Regions from separate parts of the Clostridium sp. JN-1 genome, predicted to be linked through region 2. Evidence: predicted binding sites of a transcription regulator. Region 2 holds the regulator's gene; the other holds the start of a gene.
What was found. Region 2 encodes HrcA, which represses chaperone genes, less so after heat shock. Its sites were predicted from a motif close to TGTTAGCACTCNNNNNNNNNGAGTGCTAACA; they were not measured.
Positions count from the first base shown of each region.

Region 1 (11,238 bases), 960 kb from region 2:
ATTAAGAAAATATGTAAGAGCTGGATGGCTTGGAAGAAAGACTAAAAAAGGATTCTATGATTATTCAAAATAATACAAGATAAATAACTAAAATAGCCGCTGAAATACAACTTATTTCGGAGGCTATTTTTGTATTACAAATTGTAGAAATTTTAATAAAGTTTTGATGTTTATTGTGTTATAATATAAAAAGGTAAAGGTTATTATATTATATATATTATGATTATATGGAGGGGTAAAAGTGTATAAAATTTTAAATAAAAGAGCTTTGGCACCTAATATATTTTTAATGGATATAGAAGCGCCTAGAGTTGCAAAAGCATGTTTACCAGGTCAATTTGTTATAGTTAGAATGGATGACAAAGGAGAGAGAATCCCTCTTACTATTTGTGATTCTGATCCTGAAAAGAAAACTGTAACTATAGTATTTCAGACAATAGGTGGTTCTACACAAAGAATGGCTGATTATGAAGTCGGAGAAGAATTTAGAGATTTTGTCGGTCCGCTGGGTCAACCTTCTGATTTGGTAACTGATAATATAGAAGAAGTAAAAAGTAAAAACATAGTCTTTGTAGCTGGCGGTGTTGGAGCAGCACCAGTATATCCACAAGTTAAATGGTTACATAAACATGGAATTAATGCAGATGTAATTGTAGGATGTAAATCTAAAAATTATTTACTTCTAGAAGATGAAATGAAAGCTGCTGCAGGTAATTTATATGTGGCAACTGATGATGGAAGTTATGGATATAAGGGATTTGTAACAGATTTATTAAAAGATCTTATAGATAAACAATGTAAAAAATATGACTATGTTGTAGCTATAGGACCTATGATAATGATGAAATTTATAGCAAAGCTCACAAAAGAGTATGGTATAAAGACAGTGGTTAGTTTAAATCCTATAATGGTAGATGGAACAGGAATGTGCGGTGCTTGCAGGGTAACAGTTGGAAATGAAACCAAATTTGCTTGTGTAGATGGTCCTGAATTTGATGGACATCTAGTTAACTTTGATGAAGCCATGAGAAGACAAGCAATGTATAAGACTCAAGAAGGAAAGGCTGCATTAGACCTTCAGGAAAAGCAAGAAGGTCATAAATGTCATGTAGGATTGGAGGGAGAAAAATAATATGGGTAATGATAGAATGGTTAGAACACCTATAAAGGAACAAGAACCAAGTGTAAGAGCTCATAATTTTGAAGAAGTTTGTTTAGGATATAATGAAGAGGAAGCTGTTAAAGAAGCTAATAGATGTTTAAGTTGTAAGAAGCCTATGTGTGTTACAAAATGTCCTGTAACTATAAGTATACCTCAATTCATATCTAAGGTTAAGGAAAGAAATTTTGAAGAAGCAGCTAAAATAATAGCTAAGTCAAGTGCACTGCCAGCAGTATGTGGAAGGGTATGTCCACAAGAAAGTCAATGTGAAGGAAAATGTGTACTTGGAATAAAGGGTGAGCCTGTAGCTATAGGAAAACTTGAAAGATTTATAGCTGATTGGTCAAGAGAACATAACATAGATTTATCAGAGAAAAAACCAAGTAATGGTAAGAAAGTTGCAGTTATAGGAAGCGGTCCTTCTGGACTTACTTGTGCTGGAGATCTTGCAAAATTAGGTTATAATGTAACCGTTTTTGAAGCATTACATGAAGCAGGTGGAGTTTTAGTTTATGGAATTCCAGAGTTTAGGCTTCCTAAGGATAAAGTAGTTAAACATGAAGTCGAAAATGTTAAGAAATTGGGAGTAAAGATAGAAACTGATGTAATAATAGGTAAAACTATTACTATAGATCAATTAATAGAAGAAGAAGGATTTCAAGCTGTATTTATAGGTTCTGGAGCAGGACTTCCAAAATTCATGGGGATAAATGGAGAAAATTTAAATGGAGTATTTTCTGCAAATGAATTTCTAACTAGAAATAATTTGATGAAAGCTTTTAAAAATGACTATGATACACCTATTAAAATCGGAACTAAAGTAGCAGTAGTAGGTGGAGGAAATGTTGCAATGGATTCAGCTAGGACAGCTTTAAGACTAGGAGCAGAAGTTCATATAGTCTATAGAAGATCAGAAGAAGAACTTCCAGCTAGAGCTGAAGAAGTACATCATGCTAAAGAAGAAGGAATAATATTTGACCTTCTAACTAATCCAGTAGAAATTTTAGGGGATGAAAAAGGCTGGGTTAAGGGTATGAAGTGCATAAAGATGCAGCTTGGAGAACCAGATGCTTCAGGAAGAAGAAGACCAGTTCCAATAGAAGGATCAGAATTTGTGATAGATGTTGATACTGTTATAATGTCACTTGGAACATCACCAAATCCACTAATATCTTCAACAACAAAGGGATTAGAAGTTAACAAGCGTAAGTGCATAATAGCGGAGGAAGATACAGGGCTTACTACTAAAAAAGGTGTATATGCAGGTGGAGATGCTGTAACAGGAGCTGCTACAGTAATACTTGCTATGGGAGCAGGAAAGAAAGCAGCAGCTGCTATTGACAAATATTTAAGTGAAAAATAATATTAATAAAAAAGAGTTGTATTTATACAGCTCTTTTTTAGAAGACAGAAAACAGGAAACAAAGGACATAGGACAGAGGACATAGGACAGAGAAGGTTGATTTTTTGCTAACGCAAAAGAATCTTTAAAATTATATAAGTCAACAATGTTTCGCTTTAGCGAAACAAGTTATCAAAAATTTAATTAAAGATTTTTCGCAGTACAGCGGAGAAAAATCCTCCTTCATTGTCCTCTGTCCTCTAAAATTTAAATATGGAAGGGCGATATATATGTTAAAAGATTATATTAATAAATATTATCAGGAAAAGTATAATCTAAATTGTGCAGAAACTATTTTATATGCTTCAAATGAGATGTATAATTTAAACTTAGATAAGAAAACCCTAAAGACCATGGCTGCATTTGGTGGAGGAATGGGCATAGAGGATGTTTGTGGTGCTATAAGTGGGTCACTTGCAGTTCTTGGAATACTTTTTGTAAAAGATAAAGCGCATGAAAGTGATAGAATAAAAAAACTTTCTAAAGAGTTTTTTGAAAAATTTCAGGAAAAATTAAATACTAAAACTTGCAGTGAACTTAAAAGTAAGTATAGAAATGATGAGATTAGATGCAGCCGCATAATTTTAACAGCTGCTGAAATATTGGAGGATATAATATCTAAAAACAAAGAATTTATAGTTAAGTAAAATCGATTGGAAGTGTAAGTTAATGGATTTTAGTCGTGTGGAAAGATTTGAACATGGCATTATTTTAAAAGGTGTCAGAAATTTTGAATTAAATCATATTTTTGACTGTGGACAGTGCTTTAGATGGCACAGACAAAAAAGTGGAAGCTACATAGGAATAGCTTTTGCAAGAGTAATAGAAGTTGAAAAAAAAGATAATGATGTGATTATATACAATACCAATGAAGATGATTTCAGAGATATATGGGCTGATTACTTTGACTTATACAGAGATTATTCTGAGATTAAAGATATATTGAAAAAAGATGATATACTTAAGAAGTCTGTTGAATTTGGATATGGTATGAGACTTTTAAAACAAGACCCATTTGAAATTGTTGTGTCTTTTATAATATCAGCTAATAATAGGATACCTATGATAAAAAAGGTTATAGAAAATATAAGTAAGAAGTGGGGCAAACCAATAGAGTATAAGGGTAATACATATTATTCGTTTCCAGATATAGAAGCTTTAAGTAAAGCTTCCGAGGAAGAACTTGAGAAATGCAGTGCAGGTTTTAGAGCAAAGTATATAAAGAATACAGTGGATTTAATATATACTAAAGGAACATTTAAAGATGAAGATTATGATGAACACTGCGATTTAAATTGGATAAGTAGGCAAAGTGATAATGTATGCCATAATGAATTGCAAAAGTTTATGGGAATTGGCCCAAAGGTTGCAGATTGTATAATGTTATTTTCTATGCAAAAGTATTTTTCGTTTCCTGTAGATGTTTGGGTTAAAAGAGCAATGCAGTATTTTTATGTAGCACCTGACGTTTCACTCAAAAGGATAAGGGAATTTGGAATAAATAAGTTTGGTGAGTTATCAGGATTTGCCCAACAATATTTGTTTTATTATGCAAGAGAAAATAATATTAAATTATAGAAATATTATAATATCAACGTTTATATGTATGCGTATAAAAGTGTAATTTGTAGTTATACTATATAATGCTGCACTATAAGATACTTCCCTTAATAAAAAGAAGCTTGTATTGAAAATTAACAATACAGGCTTTTTTGCATAAAATAATATTAGTATGTATTGATTATTGCTGTTGAAATTCAATATATTTATTTTTCCATAATTTGAAAAAAATATTATTATTCAAATTCTGTTACAATGATTAAAATAATTTGTTATAATGAAGTTAGATGTAAGATAAGATGTTGCAGAATTATTTTTGAGATACAGGGGGAACTTTTGTATAACTAATAAATTTATTAATTATATAACGTTTTGAGAGTATGATTGTTACAAATTTAACAAATATGTTAGAAATTTAACGATTTTGTATAATTAAAAAGTTTATTATAATTAAAAAATTTGTTGTAATTAAAAAAATTTGTATTAATAAATTTATGTTACAATAATTAAAATAATCTGTTATAATGTCATACGGAAGTTAATTAGGACAACATACATCTGTATTATATAAAATTATAAATCATACCTATTTGGGTATGATGTCGTATAAGGGGGAGAAGAATAATATGATAGCATTTGAAACTCCACTAAAGGAGCTAAAATTTTTAGTTTTGAAGGAGATAGTAGGCTTAGTTAGACAAGACAAACTTACAAAATCAGAACTAGAGAAGATTCCTTTCAAAATAGCACCAGGGGATAAGGCACAATATAGATGCTGTGTTTATAAGGAAAGAGCTGTTATTTATGAAAGAACTCAACTAGCGGCAGGTTTTTTGCCAATTGATAATTTAGCCCGTGATTTGGTAGATGCAGATGACAAGCAAGTAATATATGTTTTACCTGCAGCTTGTGATAAATGCCCTATACACAAATACACTGTTACAGAGGCATGCAGGGGATGTATTCAACATAAATGCATGGAAGTGTGTCCAGCTGGTGCTATAACTAGGGTTGATGGTAGATCTTATATAAACCATGAGTTATGTAAGGAATGTGGAATGTGTAAAAAAGTTTGCCCATATAATGCCATAGCAGAAGTTATGAGACCTTGTAAAAAATCGTGCCCAACTGGTGCACTTGAAATAAATCCAGATGATAGGAAGGCTATTATAAAAAAAGAGAAGTGCATAAGTTGTGGAGCTTGTATGGCCGCATGTCCTTTTGGAGCTATATCTGACAGAAGTTTTATAATAGAAGTTACTAAAGAGTTAATGAGTAATAAAAATGTATATGCAGTAGTTGGACCTGCTATAACAGGACAGTTTGGAAATAAGGTGAGTGTTTCTAAAATAAAGAATGCTTTTAAAGCAGTTGGATTTTCTGATATGTTAGAAGCAGCATGTGGAGCTGATGCAGTTACCGTCCATGAAAGTAATGAATTTGTCGAAAGAATGGAAAATGGAGACAAATATATGACTAGTTCATGCTGTCCTGGGTTTGTTAATTATGTAGAAAAGATGCTTCCAGATCAATCTGAAAGAATGTCAGGAACTGTATCACCTATGGTTGCTGCGGGTAGAATGATTAAAAAATTTGATAAAGATGCAGTAGTTGTATTCATGGGACCATGCACAGCAAAGAAAACTGAAATAAAAAGAGAAAGTGTAAAAGATTCAGTTGATTATGTACTGACATTTGAAGAAGCAGCTGCGCTTTTAGCCGGATTTGGTGTAGATCCTGAAGAGTGTGATGATACAGATGTTAATGATGCATCATCATTTGGAAGGGGATTTGCACAATCAGGAGGACTTACAGCAGCCATAGAAAACTATGTCGGTGATAAAAGGTTAAAAGTAAAATTTAATTCAATTAAGGTAAGTGGAGCAGGTGAAATAAAAAAAGCTATGATAATGGCTAAAGTAGGAAAAATTTCACAAAACTTTATAGAGGGTATGATGTGCGAAGGTGGATGTATAGGCGGACCTGCAGCGATGAGTTCTGCAGCGAAGTCAAGACCTCAACTTATTAAATTTAAAAATAAATCTGATAAAAAATCTGTACTTGATAATGAAAACCTTAAAAAATTTGATGATGTAAATCTCGAAAAATAGATAGTAAGCAATAAATAAAATCTTTGATTAATTATTTGATTAGTCAAAGATTTTACTTTTATATTAAATTTAGATTAAATATATTGAATAGTCCAGCATCATGATTTATAGTATAAGTTATTATAATGTTTAGGATGATGAAAATGATTGGAAAATTATATGAGAAAATAAAAAAGTATAAGTCATATATAGGATTTGCTATAATACTTATATTTATTATCTATGTTGGATATGAATACTATGATAAATATTTTTATATATTTAAGGATCCCGTTAAAATCAAGAATGTAATAATGTCTTATGGAGATTACAGTATTTTTGCATTTGTAATTCTTCAAATCATACAAGTGATCGCTTTTTTTATTCCAGGTGAGATAGTACAAATTGCAGGGGGATATATATATGGTGCAATTTTAGGAACTGTGATTTCATTTATAGGAATAACTATTGGAAGTATAGTTGTATATGGTATTTCTTACATTTTTGGTAAGCCGCTGGTTAAAAAAATAGTTTCAAAAAAAGATTTTAAATATTTTGATAAAATTTTGAATTTGGGTAATATAAATTTAATAGTTTTTCTACTTTATTTAATTCCAGGTATACCCAAAGATATATTAGGCTATATCTGCGGTATTTCTAGAATAAGCGCTAAAAATTTTATTATTTATTCTTCACTTGGGAGAATTCCTGGAATAATGGTATCAGCATATTTTGGAGCTAAAATAAGTTCTCAAAATTATGCTCTGCTTATATCAATAGCTGTTATTATGATACTGGTATTTATATTAGGTGTATTTAAAGGCGAAAAAATAGTAAGAAAGTTTATGAAAAAGTAACATGAAAACAGAGGACAAAGGACATAGGACAATGAAGGTTGATTTTTTGCTAACGCAAAATAATCTTCAAACATTGTCCTCTGTCCTCTGAATATGTTACCAAAATTTTTAGTGTATAAGTTAACTTTCTAGTTAATTTCCTTATAATGATTTGAATTTACGATATACTATTTTTAATAATAATGCTAAAATTATTATTATAAACATTATTAAAATTAAACAGTGCATGAAATATTCTTCTGGCAGCATTTTTATTACAGGATCTTTAACTGGATCAAATAACCAGTACTCATTTGAAAATATAATTTTATGAAATATAGTAAAAACTCCATTAAAGTTAAAATAAGATAATAAAAATATAAATGTACATATAGTCAATAGTATATTTGAACACAAATTTAAAATGCAATAATTTTTCTTTATGAAATTTATGCTAATAACACAAAGTATTATTAATATAAATAATAGGAAATTTATTTTTAGAAATAAGTTTTTAACTTCAATAAAGTGAATTTTACCTTCTAAAGAGTATGGTAAAATTGGCAGATTAAAATCTGCAGTATTACTTGAGTTAATAAAATCTATTATATAGTTGTAAATTAATCTTATTTGATCATTGTTTAAATTAGAGAGTTTTGGTATATCTAAGTGATTTATATCAAAAAAATAAAGTATCCTAAAATTTAAAGTTATTTTTATGGCAATTAGAATTATAGTTAAAGATACAAATAAGCTAATTATAGATTTAACAAAGAATTTAAACATATCCTTAATGATTAATACACATCCTTTCACAATTAAATTAGTAATTACTGTATTTTATAATATATCCATAAAGTAAATAAAAATAAGTTTTTACCTTATCATGTAACTTATTTCCAATAATCAAGCAAAACAATAAGATATTTAGTAATAATGAGAAAATTAAAGTTAAATTAACACTGATGGAATATTTAAGAGTAAATAATTTAATAAGTATGAAATTGGAATTTGAAAATATAGATATGATTCATTATTATAATAATTGTATTAGCACTCGAAAGTAATGAGTGCTAACAAAAAGTCAGTAACTTTATTAAAATATATAAAGTAATTTTTAAGGAGGGGTTTAAATGAATATTAGACCACTTGGAGACAGAGTTGTAATTAAAAGATTAGAAGCAGAGGAAACTACAAAGAGTGGAATTGTTTTACCAGGAGCTGCAAAAGAAAAACCTCAAGAAGCAGAGGTTGTTTCAGTAGGACCCGGCGGATTGGTTAACGGAAAAGAAGTAAAAATGGAAGTTAAAAAAGGAGATAGGGTATTATTCTCCAAGTATTCAGGAACTGAAGTTAAGATAGATGGAGAAGAATATACTATTTTAAGACAGGACGATATATTAGCTGTTATGGAATAGTTAAAGTAAAACATCTATCAGTTACTATTGCTAATTTGTTAGGAGGTAAAATTTTATGGCAAAAAATATTTTGTTTAGTGAAGAAGTTAGAAGATTAATGCAAGATGGTGTTGATAAGCTTGCTAATACAGTAAAAATTACACTTGGACCTAAAGGAAGGAATGTTGTCCTTGATAAGAAATTTGGTTCACCACTTATTACTAATGATGGTGTTACTATAGCAAAAGAAATAGAATTAGAAGATCCATATGAAAATATGGGTGCTCAGCTAGTTAAAGAAGTTTCCATAAAGACAAATGATGTAGCAGGAGATGGAACAACTACAGCTACACTACTTGCTCAAGCTATTATAAGAGAAGGATTGAAGAATGTTACAGCAGGAGCTAATCCAATGCTTGTAAGACAGGGAATAAAGATAGCTGTTGATAAAGCTGTAGAAGAAGTTAAGAAAATTTCTAAACCAGTAGAAGGAAAAGATGATATAGCTAGAGTTGCATCAATATCAGCTTCCGATAAAGAAGTAGGTAAACTTATAGCAGATGCTATGGAGAAGGTTGGTAATGAAGGAGTTATAACTGTAGAAGAATCAAAATCAATGGGTACAGAACTAGATGTTGTTGAAGGTATGCAATTTGATAGAGGATATGTAAGCCCATACATGGTAACTGATACAGAAAAAATGGAAGCATCACTTGACAATGCATATTTATTGATTACAGATAAAAAGATTTCAAGTATCCAAGATATATTACCACTACTTGAGAAAATAGTTCAGCAAGGTAAAAAGCTATTAATAATTGCTGATGACATAGAAGGTGAAGCATTAGCAACTTTAGTTGTTAACAAATTAAGAGGTACATTTACTTGCGTTGCAGTAAAAGCTCCAGGGTTTGGTGATAGAAGAAAAGAAATGCTTCAAGATATAGCAATACTTACTGGCGGTCAAGTAATATCAGAAGAATTAGGAAGAGATTTAAAGGAAACAACATTAGATATGCTTGGAAGAGCAGAGTCTGTTAAAATAACTAAAGAAAATACTACAATAGTAAATGGAAAAGGTGACAAGGCTGCTATCAAAGATAGAGTTAGTCAAATAAGAAAACAAATCGAAGGTACAACTTCAGATTTCGATAGAGAAAAATTACAAGAAAGATTAGCAAAACTTGCTGGTGGAGTAGCTGTAATCAAGGTTGGTGCTGCTACAGAAACTGAACTTAAAGAGAGAAAATTAAGAATAGAAGATGCACTAGCAGCTACAAAGGCAGCTGTTGAAGAAGGTATAGTTCCAGGTGGTGGAACTTCATATGTAAATATAATTCCAGAGATCGGAAAGTTAACTTCAGATGTTCCAGATGTAAAGGTTGGAATTGATATAATTAAAAAAGCTCTTGAAGAACCAGTAAGACAGATAGCTGAAAATGCTGGTGTTGAAGGATCAGTAATAATAGAAAAAGTTAAAAATAGTAAACCTGGAGTAGGATATGATGTATTAAATAATGAATATGTAGATATGATAAAAGTTGGTATAGTTGATCCAACTAAGGTTACAAGATCAGCTCTTCAAAATGCTGCATCAGTAGCTTCAACATTCTTAACTACAGAAGCTGCAGTAGTAGATATACCTGAAAAAACTCCAGAAGCTCCAGCACCAGGTGGAGCACCAGGAATGGGTGGAATGTATTAATATACATCAAAAATACCGCGTTTATCACGCGGTATTTTTTTTATAAATTTTGCCTAAGGTTAATATTATCCATAAAAAGGGTTATCTTAATATAATGGATAAAGTATTAAGTTTGTATTCATAGGGGTAATTATGATGATTGATTGTATGATTTTTATTGCAGGAACTATTATTGGAAGCTTCTTAAATGTATGTATATACAGAATACCTAGGGAAGAATCAATAGTATATCCTCCTTCTCACTGCACAAAGTGTAAAAATAAAATTAAGATATATGATTTGATACCTATTATAAGTTACATTATATTACGCGGAAGATGTAGATACTGCAGGAGTAAAATTTCAATAAGATATCCTCTCATAGAATTTTTAGCAGGATTGATTTTTGTAATGCTATTTAATATGTATGGTTTAAGTCTTACTTTTATAAAATACGCTGCTTTTATAAGTATATTAATTGTAGTTGCATTAATTGATTACGATACTACTAATGTATATTTTTCAACTATATTAATAGGAATAATTTTTTCAGCAATTTTTATATGCACATATATTTACATTGGGATTCCTGTAAAGGATTATATATACGGCGGCATCTTAGGAGGAGGAATACTATTTTTAATATGGTTACTTACATATGGCAATATGGGTTTAGGTGATGTAGAAATTTGCTTTGTCTGTGGATTGTTTTTTGGAATTGAATTGACTCTATTAATGATACTTTTGGCATTTGTAATTGGGTCACTTTGTGCTAGTATTCTTGTATTATCTGGTAAGAAGTCCAGAAAGGATTATATAGCATTTGGACCATATATTTTAATGTCATCTATAATATGTTCTGTTTTTGGTGAAAATATTTTTAATTTTATGTTATTTACACTTTAATCTTTGTTATTAAATTAACATTGTTGATGTAAACGTACATATAGAATCTAAATATGTATAATACAAGTACAAAATTATTGACAAAGCAGCAAAAATTGAATAGAATAGTATAAATACTTTAAATTAAAATGAATTATATATTGCAATATGTAATTAATATAAAGTTTTAAAGTCAAAATTTTTTATTTAAACTCATATATC
Region 1 covers NZ_CP033465.1:2,336,125-2,347,362, reverse strand. The annotation lists gene EBB51_RS11230 (3-hydroxybutyryl-CoA dehydrogenase) at 1-73, shown strand, start outside; gene EBB51_RS11225 (sulfide/dihydroorotate dehydrogenase-like FAD/NAD-binding protein) at 242-1,132, shown strand; gene gltA (NADPH-dependent glutamate synthase) at 1,134-2,525, shown strand; gene EBB51_RS11215 (C-GCAxxG-C-C family (seleno)protein) at 2,795-3,211, shown strand; gene EBB51_RS11210 (DNA glycosylase) at 3,234-4,142, shown strand; gene EBB51_RS11205 (4Fe-4S dicluster domain-containing protein) at 4,751-6,235, shown strand; gene EBB51_RS11200 (TVP38/TMEM64 family protein) at 6,379-7,071, shown strand; gene groES (co-chaperone GroES) at 8,184-8,468, shown strand; gene groL (chaperonin GroEL) at 8,524-10,152, shown strand; gene EBB51_RS11180 (A24 family peptidase) at 10,288-11,037, shown strand; purine riboswitch at 11,210-11,238, shown strand, end outside.
Region 1: groES (co-chaperone GroES) is a predicted target of HrcA. The motif match lies at 8,099-8,129, and genes of this name have one in related genera.

Region 2 (11,238 bases):
CTATACAGTAAAAACTTTGTTTCCCATAAATGAGAAACAAAGTTTAATTACTTGAAGCTATTCTTAATTTTATCCATAAAAGATTTCTTGCTGCCTTCTGTATCTGGTACTTCACCACTAGCAGCCATGAATAAATATAATGCATCTTTTTGCTTTTGATTTAAATTCTTAGGAACATCAACTATTATATTAACATATTGATCTCCTCTTCCATGACTGTTTACTCTAGGGACACCTTTACCTCTAAGTCTAAATACAGTACCAGGTTGGGTTCCAGGAGGTATTTGATACTTTACATCACCATCAACAGTTGGAACTGTGAGTTCAGTCCCTAATGCAGCCTTACCAAAACTTATATGCGTATCTATATATATATCAAACTGTTTTCTCTTAAATTTAGAATGATGATCTGCCCTTATGTTTATATACAAATCACCAGCAGGTCCTCCATTTATTCCATGTTCGCCTTGTCCTCTAATTGGAATTACATTACCTGTATCTACACCAGCTGGTATAGTTATATTTATTTTTCTCTGTCTTCTTACACTGCCTTTACCCTTACATTCTGGACAAGGATCCTTTATTATAGTACCCTTACCACCGCATTTGTCACAGGTACTCATACTTACAAAACTTCCAAGCGGTGTATTCCTTTGGACTCTAACTTGACCTGTTCCGCCGCATTTGTCACAGGTATGAGGTTTAGTGCCGTGCTTTGCACCTGTTCCATTACACTTTTCGCATTTTTCACTTCTAGTTATATTTATCTGCTTTTCAGCACCAAAAACTGCTTCTTTAAATGTTAAATTTATGCTGTATTCAAGATCTGCTCCCTTTTGAGGCGCATTTTTTCTCTTTCTGCCGCTGCTACTGCCTCCAAATCCGCCACCAAAGAAGGAATCAAATATATCTCCAAATCCGCCAAAGTCGGAAAAGTCAAATCCTTGAGCTCCACTGAACCCACCAGCTCCATTAAAATCTGTAGTTCCAAACTGGTCGTATTGAGCTTTTTTGTCAGGATCTGAAAGCACTTGGTATGCTTCATTGATTTCCTTAAACTTTTCTTCTGCTTCCTTATTCCCTTGATTTCTATCTGGATGGTATTTTAAAGCTAATTTTCTAAATGCCTTTTTTATTTCATCATCACTGGCACCTTTTTGCAACCCAAGGACTTCATAATAATCTTTGTTTGCCATCCTACTTGCTCACCACCTAATAATAATTTATACATTAGGAAAATATATAATTACTTAAATTAAGGGAAGAGCTTTACTCATCCCTTAATCCTATATATTATACGTTATTTCCAATAAATCAGTGAATATATTAATTAAAGTTATTTATCATCATCTACTTTATAATCTGCATCTACTACATTATCATCATTTTTTGCACTTGAGCCGCCTGCATTTTGATTGCCTGCACCATTTGGATTAGAACCTGCGCCGCCTTGAGCTGCTCCTTGAGGATTAGCAGCCTGATAAATTTTGGATGAAATTGCATAGAATGTTTGAGTTAAATCTTCAGTAGCTTTTTTGATTGCCTCTATATCATCACCATCTTTAACTGCTTTAAGAGCACTTACTTTATCTTCTATAGACTTCTTATCATCTGCTGATACCTTATCTCCAAGATCTTTTAGTGTCTTTTCAGTTTGATAAATAATTTGTTCTGCATTATTCTTAGCTTCTATTGATTCTTTTCTATTTTTATCTTCTTCTGCATGCTTTTCTGCTTCCTTAACTGCCTTATCAATTTCTTCATCAGTTAAGTTAGTTGAAGCTGTAATCGTAATATTTGCCTCTTTTCCAGTTCCCTTATCCTTTGCAGATACATTAACTATTCCATTAGCATCTATATCAAATGTAACTTCTATCTGAGGAACTCCTCTTGGAGCTGGAGCTATACCTGAAAGTGTAAATCTTCCAAGTGACTTATTATCAGCAGCCATCTGTCTTTCACCTTGAACTACACTAATTTCAACAGAAGTTTGACCATCTGCAGCTGTTGAGAATACCTGACTCTTTTTAGTTGGTATAGTAGTATTTTTACTGATTAATGGAGTAGCTACTCCTCCTAAAGTTTCTATACCAAGTGTAAGTGGTGTAACATCAAGAAGTAATACATCTTTAACATCTCCAGTTAAAACTCCTGCTTGAATAGATGCACCTACAGCAACACATTCATCAGGATTTACTCCCTTTGAAGGCTCTTTTCCAGTAAAATTCTTAACTGCATCTTGAACTGCTGGTATTCTTGTTGAACCACCTACAAGTATTATTTTATCTACTTCATTGATTGAAAGTCCAGCATCATTTAATGACTTTCTCATTGGTTCTATAGTTCTATCTACAAGATCCTGAGTTAATTCATTGAATTTAGATCTAGTTAAATTCATGTCTATATGTTTTGGACCTGCTGCATCTGCTGTTATAAAAGGAAGATTTATATTAGTCTGCATTGAAGAAGATAATTCTATCTTAGCTTTTTCTGCAGCTTCCTTTAATCTTTGTAATGCCATCTTATCATTTCTTAAATCTATTCCATTTTCTGATTTAAATGTTTCAGCTATATAATCCATGACCTTTTGGTCAAAATCATCTCCACCAAGATGTGTATCACCATTTGTTGACTTAACTTCAAATACACCATCACCTAATTCAAGTAATGATACATCAAAAGTACCTCCACCTAAATCATATACTAATATTTTTTGGTTTGTATCCATTTTATCAAGTCCATAAGCAAGTGATGCTGCTGTTGGCTCATTTATTATTCTTAAAACTTCAAGTCCTGCTATTTTACCAGCATCTTTTGTTGCCTGTCTTTGGCTGTCATTAAAGTATGCTGGAACTGTTATAACTGCTTGAGTAACTTTTTCTCCAAGATATGCTTCAGCATCAGCCTTTATTTTCTGTAATACAATAGCAGATATCTCCTGCGGTGTATAATCCTTGCCATCTATATTAACTTTATAACTTGTTCCCATATGTCTTTTAATTGACATTATTGTTTTATCAGGGTTTGTAATTGATTGTCTTTTTGCAACTTGACCTACAAGTCTCTCACCATTAGCTTGAAAAGATACTACTGATGGGGTAGTTCTTGCTCCTTCTGAATTTGCTATAACTACTGGTTCTCCACCTTCCATAACTGCAACACAAGAGTTTGTTGTTCCTAAATCAATACCTATAACTTTTGACATATTATTTACCTCCTAAATTTATAAATATACTCAAATTATTTTAGTTGATATCAAAATTTTAAATCCAAAATCAACAATTATAAATTAAGTTAATTTGCAACCTTAACCATACTGTATCTCAGTACTTTTTCTCCTCTTTTATAACCTTTTTGAAATACTTCTACAATTTGATTTTTATCATAACTGTCATCATCAATATGCATTACTGCATTGTGAAAATGAGGATCAAATTCACTATCTGTATTAATTTCTTCTACACTTAACTTTTCTAGAGCGGTATTAAATTGTTTCATAGTCATTTCAACACCTTTTTTCAAGTCATCAACATTTCCTTCTACACTTACTGCTCTTTCTAAGTTGTCTAATACAGGAAGAATTGCCTTTAGTATATCTTCACATGCATCTGTATAAATTCCTTCCTTTTCCTTTGCTGTTCTCTTTCTGTAATTGTCGTATTCTGCTACATTTCTAGCTAATCTATCTTTTAACGTATCATTTTCATTTTTTAATTTAGAATTTTCTTCTTTTAATTCATCAGCTTTTTTCTCTAATGATTTAGCTAGAGCTTCAAAATTATTTTTAAAATTTTCATCACATTCTGCTGTCTCACATTTGTCTTCGTCTTCATTTTTATAAGTTTCATCATTGTCATCTAGATTTTCACATTTACATTTTTCATCTGCATTATTAACATCCTCTTGACCAACATTCTCTTTAGTAACATCTTCTTGATCAATATTCTCTTTAGTAACACCTTCTATATCATTTTTGTTATTTTCCATTTAAATACTTCCTCCCCTTATTGATTCTTATTTAAGTAAACCCTATCCATCTTCGGGATACATACTGTCTAACATGGAATTTAATTCTTTAACTACGTTTGCCATTAATGATATTATCTTTGAATAATGCATTCTTGTAGGACCTATTACCCCTATCTCACCTAATGGTCTTCCATTTATACTATAAATTGTTGAAACTACGCTGCAATCTTGAGCACCTTCAATATAATTTTCAGTTCCTATTTTAACCGAAATACCTGCTCCACTATTCAGTAAACTACTCACCTTTTCCTTATTGTCTAATAGTGATAAGAATTCACGTGCTCTTTCTATGTCGTTATATTCTGGGTAACTAAATATATTAGTTGTACCTTCCATATATATTTCAGATTTATCTGTTGAATTCAAGCTGTCATATAAAACTGGAATTATAGCATTGAATATATCATCATATCCTTTTAAATCATTTTTTAAATTGTTTATAACTTCAAGATTTATTTGATCACAATTTAAATTTTTAAGTCTTGCATTTAAAATATTACTCAATTTAGCTAAAACATCTTGACTTACATCTTTTCTTATCCTTATGACATTATTCTTAATTATACCATTGTTAGTTATTATAACAAGTAATATGCTATTTATATCAATGCTTACTAATTGTACATACTTTATACTACTTTTTTTAACAGAAGGAGATTTAGCCACACAAGTAAGTTTAGTTAGGTCAGATAAAATTGCTGTGACCTGTTTTAATATAGTATCAATTTCCTGCAGCGTAATACTCAATATTTTGTTCCTTATGAGTAATTTTTCTTTTTGAGTTAAACCAGAAACTTGCATTAACTTATCAACATAAAGTCTATAACCTTTATTTGAAGGTTTCCTTCCTGAGGAGCTGTGAGGCTGTTCAAGATATCCCATATCTTCAAGATCTGCCATCTCATTTCTTATAGTAGCAGAACTTATTCCCAAATTATATTTTTTGGCTATTGTCCTTGAGCCTATTGGTTCTGCAGTATCTATATAGTAATCTATAATAGCCTGGAGTATCTTTATTTTTCTTTCATGGATATTCATATTACCACCTCTTTATTAGCACTCGTTTAAGTTGAGTGCTAATTGCTATGATTAAAAAATATCACTCATATTTTTTTTTGTCAACTGCTTATATATTATTAAATTAATTCAAATCATTTTTAATTTAGTATGAGTATACTTTTTCTCATAATTTCTCCTTATTTCTCCCTCTAGCTATAGATAATCATGTAAGTTAAAATTTGTAAACTATGTATCAAGTATAAAATCACACATAATGCTATTAGAGACCTCTATTCCTCTCTTACTTAAGAATAGCCTTCCATTTTCCAATATCAATAAATTTTGCTTTAAATACTTCTTTATTATAGGATTATATACGGAATATATATCTCTCTTAAACCTATTATAAAAATCATCTACAGATATACCTTCAATCTTTCTAAGACCCATAAACATAAATTCTTCCATATCATCTTTAAGTGAATTTTTATGGAGGCTTTCTTTTATAACTTTGTTATTATTAACTTCAGCAATATATTCTTCAACATTTCTTGTTTTAAAATATCTCATCTCATTTATATATGAGTGTGAAGCTGCACCGCATCCAATATATTCTCCAAGGTTCCAATATACTAAGTTATGTTTGCACTCCCTTCCACTCTTTGCAAAATTCGATATTTCATATTGTAAGTATCCATTTTCTTTTAAAAAGTTTAATGTATAATTATACATACTTCTTTCAACTTCTTCATCAGGTAATCTCAACTTATCCTTATTATACATTTCATAAAAAAATGTACCTTCTTCAATTATAAGACTATAACATGATATATGTTCTGGGTTTAATTTTACAACATTACTTAAGGTGTCTTTCCAATCTTCTAAAGTTTGGTCTGGAAGTCCAAACATCAAATCCACATTTATATTATTAAATCCCAAACTTCTTGATAAGTTAAATGAATCCTTAAATTCTCTAACATTATGTATTCTACCGATTTTTTTTAGCAAATCGTCCTGCCATGCTTGAAGTCCTATACTAAGTCTATTGACACCAATGTTTTTAAAAAGTTTAAGTTTCTTATCTGTAATTGTTCCAGGATTGCACTCAACTGTAAATTCTATATTATTAGATTTATTTATTTTCTCTATAGCCTTTGCTATAATTCTCCACGCTTCTAAAGATAAATAGGTGGGAGTTCCCCCACCTATGAATATAGTACTTACTTCATTTTGTTCTACAGATTGTTCTATATCTTTTGCCAAAACTTTGGCATAATCTATCATGATGTTTTCTTTACCGCTGTAAGATGGAAAATCACAATATAAACATTTTTGTTTGCAAAACGGAATGTGAACGTATAAAGATATACAAGCCATTATAAGATTCACCACCAATAAATCATTTATTCGTCTGTCTTTAGTACTGCCATAAATGCTTCTTGAGGAACTTCTACTGTTCCAATTTGTCTCATTTTCTTTTTACCTTCTTTTTGTTTTTCAAGAAGTTTTCTCTTTCTACTTATATCTCCACCATAACACTTTGCAAGGACATCTTTTCTCATTGCTTTTACTGTTTCTCTTGCTATTACTTTGCCTCCAACAGCTGCCTGAATTGGTATTTCAAATAGCTGTCTTGGTATTATATCCTTTAATTTTTGTGCTATAGCTCTTCCTTTAGCATATGCCTTCTCTTCAGGTACTATCATAGAAAGTGCATCTACCATTTCACCATTTAAAAGTATATCAAGTTTTACAAGTTTTGATTCCTTATATCCACATAAATCATAATCCAAAGATGCATATCCTCTTGTCCTTGACTTTAAAACATCAAAGAAATCATATACTATCTCATTTAATGGAATTTCATAGTTTAAAGATACCCTAGTAGTTTCTATATACTGCATATCTTTAAATATTCCTCTTCTATTTTGAGACAATTCCATAACTGCACCAACATACTCAGATGGAGTTATTATAGAAGTTTTAACCATAGGCTCTTCCATATATTTTATTTCAGCGGTATCAGGTAAATTAGTAGGGTTAGTTAACTCTATAATAGTGTTATCAGTCTTACATACCTTATATATAACCGAAGGAGCTGTTGTTATAATGTCTAAATTAAACTCTCTTTCTATTCTCTCTTGAATTATATCCATATGTAATAATCCTAAAAATCCACATCTAAATCCAAAACCAAGGGCAACAGATGTTTCTGGTTCAAAAGATAATGCTGCATCATTTACTTGAAGTTTTTCAAGTGCATCTTTTAATTCACCATACTTTGCACCATCTACAGGGTAAATACCACTAAATACCATAGGTACTGCTGGTCTATATCCTTCTAAAGCCTCTTTTGTCTCTCTATTATATTCTGTAACTGTGTCTCCAACTCGTGCATCCCTAACATTCTTTATTGAAGCTGTAAAATAGCCAACATCTCCAGCTTTTAATGCATCAACAGGCATATAATTTGGTACAAAAACTCCTGTTTCAACTACTTCATAAACCTTATTCGTATTCATGAGTTTGATTTGCATGCCCTGCTTTATCGTTCCTTCTTTAACTCTTATATGACATACAACACCTCTATAACTATCATAATATGAGTCAAATATTAAAGCTTTAAGAGGGGCACCTTCATCACCATCTGGAGCTGGAACCTTATTTACTATGGCTTCAAGCACCTGATCAATGTTGAGTCCTGTCTTAGCTGATACAAGGGGTGCATCCGATGATTCTATTCCTATTACGTCTTCTATTTCCTGTTTTACCTCATCAGGTCTTGCGCTGGCTAAATCTATTTTATTTATAACGGGAACTATTTCAAGATCATTGTCTAAAGCCAAATAACAATTAGCTAAAGTTTGTGCTTGTATACCTTGAGTTGCATCTACTACAAGTACAGCTCCCTCACATGCTTTTAAACTTCTTGATACCTCATAATTAAAATCTACATGTCCTGGAGTATCTATGAGGTTTAGTATATATTCTTCATTATCACTTCTTTTATATACAAGTCTTACAGCTTGAGATTTTATTGTTATGCCTCTTTCTCTTTCAATTTCCATATTATCAAGTACTTGTTCATCCATCTCTCGTTCTGTAAGTGTACCAGTTTTTTCTATTAATCTATCTGCAAGTGTAGACTTACCATGATCTATATGAGCAACTATTGAAAAGTTTCTAATATATTTTTGTCTCTGGCTCTGCATATTTCTCTACCCTCCATTAACTACTGTTAAATAATCAAAGTAAATTATAGCATAACAAAGCTTAATATAAAAGAAGTAATACTAAAATTAAAAATTTACGAAATTGTATTAACTTTATTTTATGCCTAGTTTATTAAATACTCCCTTAGTTTTTTCAACAGCCTTTTCCGTAGTTATGCTGGCATTTTTGTGTATATCATCTACAATTCTTTCTGATCCTGTTTTTAAATTAGTAATAATCTTTTTATTTATATAAAAAGAATACTCTCCTACATTTACAGTAAAATTAAAAGGTTTAAAATTGTAATTAACTTGAACATATGATCTATCTTTTATAAACTTTGGTAAGTTTCCACTTACTACTATAAAGCCGTAGATTATTATAAAAATACAAACAAGTATTATTAAAACTATTCCCTTAATTCTATTTTTCAATAAAAATACACCCCCAAATTATAGATTTTAACGTTTTTTACACACATAACCTATTATTTAAGGATGTACATATTTTATATTTTTATTCATATTTGAATGCATTATCTATTTAAACATTCTGCAATTATTCTAGCTAAATACTTAGCTGATGCCTTAGCCTCAGTAGTAGTATTTATATCGCCTCCAACTTCAATAAGTACTGCATTATTACTCTTATCTTGATTAAAATATCTTGTGCCGTAATTATAGTAAAAAACTCCTTTGCAAAAACCTGGAAACAATTTATCTGATGTTTGCACTATTTTATTTGCAAGTTCCATATTCTTATCAAAGTGAGGATTTTTTTTGCACATAACCATCATAAATTTAGCTACATTTTCACCATTTATATTCATAGTCATTGCACTCTTATCCTCAACAGAATCCCTATGGAGGTCTATTATGAGTTTAAAGTCTCCATACTTCTTTAAATACTCGTCTACTGTTACAGCTGAACGTTGATAACTTTTAGTATAAGCTTCAGCATCATGTACAGTTCTATCATTTATAGCTGATATTCCATAATTAGTTTGAAGCTCGGATGCCAGCTCATCTCCAACTGCACATACATTTTGTGAATTGTCAAAGTTTGTAGGACCTCCAGGTTTATAACTTTCTGTAGTATGAGTATGATATATTAAAACTTCTGGCTTTTGAGTACTTAATGTTTTTTTCAATTTAGGATCATAAACATTAGCAGCCTTATTCGTTGAATTTGATCCATTATTATTTAAATTGGATTTAGAATCATTTTTTGCAACCTGTTTATCATCTAATTTAAATTCATTCGGATTAGAATTATTTTTACCTAAATTAATAAAAGATACTTCCTTCGATACAACAGAAACAGGGTCGTTCATCTTAAAACCAATCATAGATAATAATGATGATGTTATAGAAAACTTATTTTCTGCTCTATCTTCTTCATTAAATGATGTAACTTTGATGATGGGCATAGTATAATTCAAAATTTTAACATATGACAAATTTCTATTTACACTGCTGCTGTACATATTAGCCCTTACAGCACATGGTAAAATTATTACTAAAAGTACGCTCATCATCAAAATAAAAATTTTCAATCTAAAGTTACTGCTATTATTATCTACTCTTCTGTAATTCAATAATAACATCGCCCCCTCTTATGTGATTATTAAATGAATTCATAATAATCTATATGAGACAGGCTAAATTTATATTACTCAATTGAGTACTAATTTAAAAATTTATTTATTTCATCTAAATTAAGTTTTGGCTGAAGTGCTATATTTATTCCACCAGCTACTATTCTCGATATTGAGTTCATAACCATATCAACTTCCTTAGGCGTAACCATTAGGTTTGCTCCATACGGTTCTAAAACTTCTCTAATCATAGTAAACTTTTCATTTTTGTCTATAGATTTAAGCATATTGTAAAATTCTCCGCCGCTTTTAGTTTGCTTTATCATGGAATCTAATACCATATCTATAGTATCACTTGCCATAGTAGCTGCATCTACTACAGTTGGAATTCCCACAGCTATTACAGGTACTTTAAGAGTTTTTTCGCTTATTTCCATTCTCCTATTTCCTATTCCAGAACCAGGTGATATTCCTGTATTACCTATTTGAATTGTAGAATTAACTCTATCCATTTTTCTTGAAGCTAGTGCATCTATACATATTACTAAATTGGGTTTTATCTTATTTACAACTCCTTTTATTATCTCACTAGTTTCAATTCCAGTAATTCCAAGCACCCCAGGGGCTATTGCACATACAGGTCTTATCCTCTCATCAATTTTATCTGGTACCAATTGTTTTAAATGTCTTGTTATCATAAGTTTAGAAACTACTTTAGGTCCAAGAGCATCTGGAGTTACATTCCAGTTTCCAAGTCCAACAACAAGTGCTGTCATATCATCTTCAAGTTTTATCATCTTCCTAAGTGTCTTGCCAAATGCTATACTGAGTTTATCCATAGATTCTCCATCATAACATGTAAATTTCGGAATATCAATGGTTACATATGTTCCAATTGGTTTATTCATCATCTTTTCTCCAGTGCTGTTTACTATTTTAACACTAGTTATCTTTATATCCTCATCACTACTTTCTTCAACTTCTACACCCGAAATCTTCTCTTTATTTTCCTGTTCGTAAAATTCCTTTGCTTCAACTGCTAAATCAGTTCTAATACTGAACACATCCATCACTCCCGATAATAAATATTTACTATTATCTTTCCTTTTTTCATTTTAACTATCCATAACCGATACAGCTTTTTTGAAAACAACCATGAGTAACTAAAAAACACTTGAAGTAATAAAATTTTAATGTTATAATAGCATTTGTTAAATAAACGAAACTCACTAGCATTTCCCCAAAGCTGTTGAGACCCTATTAAAATATAAGGGGGTGAAATTATGGCAAATATAAAATCAGCTAAAAAGAGAATTAAAGTTATAAACAAAAAGACTCTTCAAAACAAAATAATTAAATCAGCACTAAAGACTACTATAAAGAAATTCTTGGCTGCTATA
Region 2 covers NZ_CP033465.1:499,841-511,078, reverse strand. The annotation lists gene dnaJ (molecular chaperone DnaJ) at 48-1,196, opposite strand; gene dnaK (molecular chaperone DnaK) at 1,337-3,205, opposite strand; gene grpE (nucleotide exchange factor GrpE) at 3,295-3,987, opposite strand; gene hrcA (heat-inducible transcriptional repressor HrcA) at 4,030-5,067, opposite strand; gene hemW (radical SAM family heme chaperone HemW) at 5,275-6,405, opposite strand; gene lepA (translation elongation factor 4) at 6,432-8,240, opposite strand; gene EBB51_RS02450 (hypothetical protein) at 8,355-8,675, opposite strand; gene EBB51_RS02445 (stage II sporulation protein P) at 8,777-9,847, opposite strand; gene gpr (GPR endopeptidase) at 9,928-10,902, opposite strand; gene rpsT (30S ribosomal protein S20) at 11,122-11,238, shown strand, end outside.